DNA from 2 places in the Variovorax sp. GW821-FHT10B04 genome. Region 2 is predicted to be linked to the other one. Evidence: predicted binding sites of a transcription regulator. Region 2 holds the regulator's gene; the other holds the start of a gene.
What was found. The regulator LexA, encoded in region 2, represses DNA repair genes until DNA is damaged. The targets are predictions, from matches to a motif close to ACTGTATNNNNATACAGT.

Region 1: a site for LexA is predicted at 2,868-2,885, ahead of AC07PZ_RS07565 (ATP-dependent helicase). Genes of this name have one in related genera too.

Annotation. Positions count from the first base shown of each region.
Region 1 is NZ_JBWKNQ010000002.1:532,389-537,210, reverse strand. It holds gene hpf (ribosome hibernation-promoting factor, HPF/YfiA family) at 74-403, opposite strand; gene AC07PZ_RS07565 (ATP-dependent helicase) at 727-2,853, opposite strand; gene corA (magnesium/cobalt transporter CorA) at 3,065-4,051, shown strand; gene AC07PZ_RS07555 (Kelch repeat-containing protein) at 4,056-4,822, opposite strand, start outside.
Region 2 is NZ_JBWKNQ010000017.1:118,415-123,236, reverse strand. It holds gene AC07PZ_RS29690 (D-2-hydroxyacid dehydrogenase family protein) at 1-818, opposite strand, end outside; gene AC07PZ_RS29685 (hypothetical protein) at 926-1,351, opposite strand; gene lexA (transcriptional repressor LexA) at 1,393-2,067, opposite strand; gene AC07PZ_RS29675 (asparaginase) at 2,141-3,157, shown strand; gene adk (adenylate kinase) at 3,175-3,831, opposite strand; gene kdsB (3-deoxy-manno-octulosonate cytidylyltransferase) at 3,951-4,715, opposite strand; gene AC07PZ_RS29660 (Trm112 family protein) at 4,712-4,822, opposite strand, start outside.

The DNA.
Region 1 (4,822 bases), on a different contig from region 2:
GCCCTGAAAAAAGCAAAGGGCCGCCCGAGGGCAGCCCACAAGAGTATTTGCCCGAAGGGCAGTGCGCAACGGCCTACATCAGACGTTTAGGCGCTGCATGGTGATGGTCCTGCAGGCGGTCTTTGTGGCGCACGACCTGGCGGTCGAGCTTGTCGACCAGCTCGTCCACCGCGGCATACAGATCAGCATGGCTCGACTCCGCGAACATGTCGTTTCCCTTGACGTGGATGTTGCATTCGGCGCGTTGCCGGCGCTCCTTCTCCTTCTGGTTCTCCACCGTGAGGATCACCTTCACATCGACCACCTGATCGAAGTGCCGGGATATCCGGTCGAGCTTGCTCGTCACGTACTTGCGCAAGGCGGGAGAAACGTCGAGGTGATGGCCGCTGATCGTCAAATTCATGAATGACCTCCTGGAATTGACGGTTGGGGAAATGGCCGGCGTCCCGGAATGGCACGTCGACCGGCGAAAAAACGGAGTGGCTGATGCGGGGGAGATGAGATTGGAGAGGGAAATTCGGGGGGTCGATTCACTATGCCCAAGCCGTCACGGTAATGCAATCTCGGCGCGGTAAGCGTCTGCATCGCATCCGTTTCATGCGCTGGATCAGCTAGCCATTTGATAGCGGCAGCGCTTGCAGCCTCGCGGTGCGCCGGGCCGAAATGCCGAGCGGTTCTTTCGACGAAAAAAAGAAATCGACCCTTTTTCAAACAGGGCCGAAATGCTCAGCGCCAGGTTGCCCGCATCCGGCTCAGGAGGTCGAGCGTGGCGGCCGGCGCCGGGACGCCAACGGCGCGTGCGGGCGGCGGCGGCCAGGTCACATGCTCGAAGCGATGCGCGTCCGATTCGGGAATGAAGCGCGTGCGACCCGCATAGAGATGCCGATCGCCACGCGCCGCCTGCTGCGTGACGTAGAAGCGCTGCGGCACCAGCAGGTGCAGATGGTCGCGCGCTCGCGTCATCGCGACGTAGAGCAGCCGCCGTTCCTCTTCCAGCTCATGCGCCCCCTGCGCCACGTCGGCCGGGATGCAGCCGTCGACCGCGTTGAGCACGTGCACCGACGTCCATTCCTGCCCCTTCGCCGAATGGATGGTCGACAGGATCAGGTAGTCCTCGTCGAGCAGCGGCGGCCCCGCCCGGTCGCTCGTGGCTTCCGGTGGATCGAGCGTGAGCTCGGTCAGAAAGCGCTCGCGCGACGCATAGCCCGAGGCCAGCCGCGCGAGCTGCTCCACGTCGCCGCGGCGCACGCCGGCATCGTCGTGCAACCGTTCGAGGTGCGGCAGGTACCAGTCCAGCGCCAATTCCATGTCGGCCGGCCAGGCCAATCCGGGTGCGCGCAGCGCGGCGTAGATGTCGGCGAAGCGCTGCCATTCGACCTTCGCTGCCGCTGGCGGCGAGAAATCCTGCACCGCCGCGGCAGGGTCTGCAGCCTGGTCCATGGCATCGAGCAGTCGCGCCGAAGTCGCCGGACCGATTCCGGGAATCAGCTGCGTGACCCGGAAACCCGCCATGCGCCCACGCGGGTTCTGGACGAAGCGCAGTACGGCAAGCAGGTCCTTGACGTGCGACGCCTCGAGGAATTTCAGGCCGCCGTATTTCACGAACGGAATGTTGCGGCGCACCAGTTCGAGTTCGAGCGCCGCACTGTGGGTCGAGGTCCGGAACAGCACCGCCTGCGACTTCAACGCCAGCCCGCCCTCGCGGTGCGCGAGCACGCGATCGGCCACCCAGCAGGCCTGCTGCGCCTCGTCGGGCACCAGCACGATCTGCGGACGTCCGGCCGATGGCTTGTCGGTCCACAGCGTCTTGGCGTGGCGTTCGGCCGCGGCGGCGATCACCGCGTTCGAGACGTCCAGGATCGGCTGCGTCGAACGGTAATTGCGCTCCAGCGTGACGACGCGCGCCGGCACCGGCTCCGGCCCCTGCGCGCCTGGCCGGGAAAACTGCCCCGGAAAATCGAGGATGTTGCGCACCGTTGCGCCCCGAAAGGAATAAATCGACTGCGCATCGTCGCCGACCACGGTGAGTCCGCGCCCGTCCGGCTTGAGTGCGAGCATGATCGCCGACTGCAGCCGGTTGGTGTCCTGGTACTCGTCGACCAGCACGTGATCGAAGCGGCCGCCCACCAGCCGCGCCCAGCTCGGGTCCGCGACCATTTCGGCCCAGTACAGCAGCAGGTCGTCGTAGTCGAGCACCTGCTGGCGCTGCTTGGCTTCCACGTAGGCGCCGAACAGCCGCTTGAGTTCGGCCTCCCAGTCGGCGCACCACGGGAACGCATCGCGCAGCACTTCGGCCAGCGGCGCGCAGGTGTTGACGACGCGCGAGTAGATCGACAGGCAGGTTCCCTTGCGCGGAAAACGGCGCTCCGTGGCTGAAAAGCCGAGCTCGTGCCGCACCAGGCCCATCAGGTCTTCGGCGTCGCCGCGGTCGTGGATCGTGAAGTTCTCATCGAGCCCGATCGACGCCGCATATTCGCGCAACAGCCGCGCGCCGATGCCGTGGAAGGTGCCGGCCCAGGGCAGCGCAGGCGGCGATTCGGCCCCCAGGCCGAGCACGCGTGCCAGCACCTGGCCGGCACGGCGGCCCATCTCCTGCGCCGCACGGCGCGAAAAGGTCAGCAACAGGATGCGCTGCGGATCGGCGCCCTGCGCGATCAGGTGCGCCACCCGGTGCGCCAGCGTGGCGGTCTTGCCGGAACCCGCGCCGGCGATCACCAGCAGCGGCCGCGTGTCGCCGACAGCGGCGCCGACACCGTGCTCCACGGCTGCGCGCTGCGCCTCGTTGAGCGTGGAAAGTGCCTGCGCCAGACGCTCGGCCTGGCTGTGTGGAACGGAAGCGGCGATGGAGGACATCGGGGCGCGACTTTACTGGATATCCATCCAGACCAGTGGCATGTCCGTCGAGGGCGCGGTGCCATAATCGTGCGTCGCTGCAACCGGAGATTTCGCCTTGGAAACCGCCCCGTCTCGGCAGCTTTCAACTCCCGTCTGAAGCCATCGGCGAGGGACTTGAAAGCGCCAACCAACCCCTCGCCCATCGCCAGTCATCTCAGGGAGTGAGCCCATGCTCAACATCTTCACGCTCGCCAACGGCCGCCTCGTCCAGGAAGAAATCGAGGCCCTCGAAGAGCTTTCCCGGTTCCAGCCCATATGGGTCGACCTCGAATCGCCAACGGTCGAGGAAAAACGCTGGATCAAGCAGTACTACGGCCTGTCCATCCCGGAAGACGCGATGGACGAGGACATCGAGGAATCGGCCCGCTTCTACCAGGAAGACAACGGCGAACTGCACATCCGCAGCGACTTCCTGATCGACGACGACGAAGACCCGCGTTCGGTGCGCGTGGCGTTCATCCTCAACCAGCACAACAGCGACCTGCGCAGCCGCGGCGTGCTGTTCTCGATCCACGACGAGGACGTGCCCGTGTTCCGCCTGGTGCGCATGCGTGCGCGCCGCGCGCCAGGGCTGATCGAGGACGCGAAAGACGTGCTGCTGAAGCTGTTCGACGCCGACGCCGAATACTCGGCCGACACGCTGGAGAACATCTACGACGAACTCGAGATCGCGGGCAAGAAGGTGCTCGAAGGCAACGTCAGCGACGAGCTGGCCGGCGAGGTGCTCGGCGCGATCGCACGCCAGGAAGACTTGAACGGCCGCATCCGCCGCAACGTGATGGACACGCGCCGCGCGGTGAGCTTCATGATGCGCAGCCGCATGCTCAACGCCGAGCAATTCGAAGAGGCGCGGCAGATCCTGCGCGACATCGAGTCGCTCGACAACCACACGGCCTTCCTGTTCGACAAGATCAACTTCCTGATGGACGCGACCGTCGGTTTCATCAACATCAACCAGAACAAGACGATCAAGATCTTCTCGGTCGCCAGCGTGGCGCTGCTGCCGCCGACGCTGATCGCGAGCATCTACGGCATGAACTTCAAGTTCATGCCCGAGCTCGACTGGTCGCTCGGCTATCCGTACGCCCTGCTGTTGATGGCGGCCAGCGCGCTCGGGCCGATGTGGTACTTCCGCCGGCGCGGCTGGCTCAAGTAGGCGACTACCAGCCCACTTCGCTGCTGGTCACCCATTCCCTGTGCCAGGCATAGGGATCGGGCGCCGTCGGGTTATCCGACGTGGAAACCGCGCCATTCGACACCAGCAATTTTCCGCTCGTCATCAGCACAGCCGCATGCCCGGAACGGGGTGACAGCAATGTTCCCCACGGCTGCCATGCGTTCGTCGAGGGGTCGTAGGCTTCAACGCTGCCCAGCGTAAGTGGCAACTTCGTCCCGAATCCACCTGTCGGCAGAGAATCGACTTCGTTCCAAATGTTTCCCCCTGCGACGGCGACTTGGCCGGTAGGCAGCAACGTCACCGAAAACCCTTGTCGACGGGTCGCCAGACTGCCTGCGGATGACCACACGCCGGTAGCCGGATCAAAAAGCTCGGCCTGCGCAACAGCCGACCAGCCGCAGGCGCAATAGTGTGCAGTCGATCCCGTAGACCCTCCGACGGCGAGAACCTTTCCGTTGGGCAGCAAGGTGCTCGTGTGATTGGTGCGAGAAGTCGCCAGTCGCCCGGCAGAGGTCCATTTCCCGAGAGATGGGTCGAATACCTCACTGTCGGCAATGGTGGAACTCCCCCCGGCTGCGCCGCCCGCAGCCAGAATATTGCCATTTGCCATCAACGTGAACGAGCCGCCATAGGCGTGGTCCACCAGCGCAGCAGCGCTTGCGCTCCACACACCTGTCTCGGGCTGGAGGAGTTCGACACGCTTTCCGTCCGAAGCAAACACGCGACCATCCAGCAGGACCTGGAGCTGTT
Region 2 (4,822 bases):
TCGAACACGTCGATCGCCGCCATGCCGGGACGGCCGCGGTTCAGGCCGGCGAGCAAGGCGTCCGGTTCCACCAACTCGGCACGCGACGTGTTGACGAACAGCGATGTGGGTTTCATGCGCGAGAGGTCGTCCAGCGTGAGCACGCCGCGCGTGTCGTCATTCAGTCTCAGATGAATGGTCAGCACGTCGGCCATCGCGAAAAAATCCTCGCGGCTCGGCGCGACCTGAAAGCCATCGGAGCGCGCGCGGTTGCAGCTCTCTTCACGTCCCCAGATCACGACCTGCATGCCGAACGCCTGGCCGTAACGGGCCACCAACTGGCCGATGCGGCCGTAGCCCCAGATGCACAGCGTCTTTCCTTTCAGCACCGAACCGAGGCCAAAGTTGGGTGGCATGGATGCGGACTTCAGTCCGGACTGCTGCCAGGCGCCGTGCTTGAGATTGCTGATGTACTGAGGCAGACGGCGCATCGCCGCCATGATCAGGGCCCAGGTGAGCTCGGCCGGTGCCAGCGGCGAACCGCTGCCTTCAGCCACGGCGACGCCACGTTCGGTGCAGGCGTTGACATCCACGTGACTGCCGACGCGGCCTGTCTGGGAGATCAGTTTGAGGCGCGGGAGCTTCTCGATGAGTTGCCGCGAGATCTGGCTGCGCTCGCGGATGAGCACGATCACGTCGGCGTCTTTCAGCCGTACCGATAACTGACCGATGCCCTTGACGGTGTTCGTATAGACCTTGGCTGAATAAGCGTCTAGCCGGGCGGCGCAGCGCAACTTGCGCACTGCGTCCTGATAGTCATCGAGGATCACAATATTCATGGCTCGCCATTGTGCCTCCCGGCATCGGCTCGCCATGTCAGCAGGCATCCTGCAGATACCCGCTTTTTGCGGTGCGGCGCATTGATCTGCCGCTACGCGCGGGGCAATCAGTGCAGGCGGTAGTTCCTGTCGTGCAACGAGACAGCACCCGACGCTTCCAGCGCCGCGAGTCGATCGAGCTCGGCGCAGACATCCGACATGCGACCCGAAATCACCACGCGGCCTGCATGCGATTCGTTGGCGTGCCTATCGACGACGCGCACCACGCGCAGAGGCCGCGCAGGCTTGGTCGCGACGCTGGACGCCAGGCCACTCGGTGGATTGCCAACGGCCGGACGTACCGACACATAACGCAGACCGGCACCACCGATGTCATGGTCGCGACGCGTAGCCATCCAGCGGCTGGCCAGCGATTGCAGTGGCATCAACAGATCAACGAAAGCAAGAAGGGCGATTCCCATGTGAACTCCAGAAGGTAGAGGTTGAACACAGGCAGGATTGCGATCCGAAGGCTGCGACAGGGTGATGGCCATCGCCATACGCCCGCCACCTCTCGCAGCCGATTTCGACGGCACTACATCAACATCGTGTTCCGGATCAGTCCGACGGCGAGGCCTTCGATCTCGAAGGGCTCACCAGGCTGAACCACGATGGTCGGGTAGTCCGGGTTCTCTGCATGCAGCTCGACGACGTCCTTGGTGCGCTTGAGCCGCTTGACGGTGACCTCTTCGCCGAGCCGTGCGACGACGATCTGGCCATTGCGTGCCTCCTTCGTGGCCTGCACCGCCAGCAGGTCGCCGTCCATGATGCCGGCGTCGCGCATCGACATGCCGCGCACCTTGAGCAGGTAGTCGGGCTGATGCTGGAACAGCGTGCTTTCGACGTAATAGGTCTGGTCCACGTGTTCCTGGGCGAGGATCGGTGACCCTGCCGCCACGCGGCCGACAAGCGGCAACGCGAGCTGCGCCATGCCGGGAAGCGATAGCGAGAACTGGTTGTTTCGTGATTCATTGAGCGAACGCAGCGCATCGCCTTTCAAGCGGATGCCACGCGAAGTGCCGCTGAGCAGATCGATGGCACCTTTGCGGGCCAGCGCCTGGAGATGTTCTTCCGCTGCGTTGGCAGACTTGAAGCCGAGCTCATTGGCGATCTCCGCACGCGTGGGTGGCGCGCCAGTGCGAGCGATGGTGCTGCGAATCAGATCGAGGATCTGCTGCTGGCGAGAGGTAAGCTTTGCGGTGAACTGCATGGGACGCTCCTTGCGGTACTGTTTGAATATCCAGTATCTGTATTTTTAACCAGCTCTCGGAACTTTGCAAGCAATGGTGAACAAACTTGTCCCAGCGGCACATCGAATCATCGTGTTGGGCACCGGCGGCACGATCGCCGGCCGCGCCGAAGCCAAGGGCGACAACATCGGCTACACCGCTGCGCAGGTCGGCGTGGACGATTTGCTGAGTGGTATCGCGTTGCCGCGCGGCACCACGGCGGACGCCGAACAGATTGCGCAGGTCGACAGCAAGGACATGGATATGGCGACCTGGCAGCGACTCGCGCAGCGCTGCGCGTACTGGCTGGCCCAGGCCGATGTGATGGGCGTCGTGATCACTCACGGGACGGACACGCTCGAAGAGACCGCACTGTTTCTTCACCTCGCGCTCGGCCCGCAGAAGCCGGTGGTCATCACATGCGCGATGCGACCAGCGAGCGCATTGGCTCCCGACGGCCCGCAGAACGTGCGTGACGCCATGGCCGTTGCATCCACGCCGGGCGCGCGGGGTGTCGTGGTCGTATGCGCGGGCGTGGTGCATTCGGCGCTCGACGTGCAGAAGGTCCACACGTACCGCCTCGATGCATTCAGTTCGGGCGATTCAGGTCCGCTCGGCTACGTCGAGGAGGGCATGGTCCGTCAGCTTCGCCAATGGCCCGCCGAAGGCGCTTCGTCCGGGGCTCTTTCAGCTGTCGCGCGAGACCCGTCTCATTGGCCGCGCGTAGAAATTCTGATGAGCCATGCGGGCGCTGGCGCTGGGCTTGTCGATGCGTTGATCGCCGAGCGCAACGGCGGCAAGCCGGGTGCTGCGCGCGGGCTCGTACTCGCCGCGACTGGAAACGGAACGCTGCACCATGCCCTGGAGGACGCCGCGATTCGGGCGCAGTCCGCCGGCATGGCGGTCGTGCGTGCGACACGCTGCATGCAAGGCCACATCCTGCCGAAATCAGGCGACGTCTTGCGCGATGCAGGCGCGCTCACGCCAGCCAAGGCGCGTGTCGCATTGATGCTCGAATTGATGGAAGAAGCGGCGCAGGAACCCGAAACGGCGGCCGCCTCGAACGGTTGAGTCCTGCTGCGGCAGCTTCAGTTGCTCAGTGCAGCCAGCGCGCGCTGGGTGATCTCATCGACAGAGCCCACGCCGCTGATGGCGCGGTACTTGGGCGCGGCTTCCGGCTCGGCCTTGGCCCAGTTCGCGTAATAGTCCACCAGCGGACGGGTCTGCTGGCTGTAGACATCGAGACGCTTGCCGACGGTTTCTTCCTTGTCGTCATCGCGCTGGATCAGTTCTTCGCCCGTCACGTCGTCCTTGCCATCCACCTTGGGCGGGTTGAACTTGACGTGATAGATCCGGCCCGATGCAGGATGCGAACGACGACCACTCATGCGCTCGATGATGTCCGCAAACGGCACGTCGATTTCAAGCACATAGTCGAGCTTGACACCCGCCGCACGCATGGCATCGGCTTGAGGAAGGGTGCGCGGGAAGCCGTCGAACAGGAAGCCACCGGCGCAGTCCGGAAGCGCCAGACGTTCCTTCACGAGGTTGATGATGAGGTCGTCGCTCACCAGCGCACCCGATGCCATCACTGCTTTGGCCTCCAGGCCAAGCGGCGTACCGGCCTTGACCGCAGCGCGCAGCATGTCGCCGGTCGATATCTGGGGAATGCCGTACTTCTTGCAGATGAAAGCGGCTTGCGTGCCTTTACCCGCGCCGGGGGCGCCCAACAAAATGAGTCTCATGGTGTCCTCGGACGTTCTTTGAATTCTGTGTCACGCCGTCTTCGTCCTGGCGACGAAGGAGGGCGGAGTTGTGTCGAGGATAGCATGCGCACCCTCGAAAAAAGACGAGTGGGTCGGGCTCAACGGCCGTCGAGCAGGGCGCGAACCCGCGTCAGATCTTCTGGGGTGTCCACACCGGGACCTGGCGCGTGCGCGCTGACGTGCACCGCGATGCGATGCCCGTGCCAGAGTGCGCGCAATTGCTCGAGCGCTTCGGCTGTTTCGACCGGCGCGGGCGCGAGCAACGGGAAGCGCCGTACGAAACCGGCACGGTAGGCGTAGATGCCGACATGCCGCAGCGGCGCCGGTGACGTCGGCAGAACCGTTGGTCCTTGCGCCGCGAAGCCGTCTCGCCACCAGGGCAGCGGCGCGCGGCTGAAGTACAGCGCATTGCCAGCCGCGTCCAATACCGTCTTCACCACGTTGGGATTGAGGAAGTCCTGTACCGAATCGATCGCATGAGCTGCAGTGCTCATGGCAGTGTCGGGGCGCGCGGCAAGCAGCTCGGCCACCGCATCGATCAGCGATGGATCGATCAGCGGCTCGTCGCCCTGGACATTGACGACGATCGCCTCGTCCGGCAATCCGAGTTGTTCGCAGGCTTCGGCAAGGCGGTCGCTCCCACTCGGATGATCCTTGCGCGTGAGCAACGCATCGATACCGTGGGCGGCACAGGCCTCGACGATGCGCACGTCATCGGCGGCGACCACGACACGGATCGCTGCCGACTGCGCGGCCTGCCGTGCGACGCGCACGATCATCGGCAGGCCGGCGATATCGGCCAGCGGCTTGTTCGGCAGGCGCGTCGAAGCGAGCCGTGCGGGAATCAATACAGTGAAGCTCAAAGTCCGAGCTCTTCGTCTGAAAGCGTGCGCGCTTCGTTCTCGAGCAACACCGGAATGCCGTCACGCACCGGATAGGCAAGACGCGCGCTGCGAGAGGCCAGTTCCTG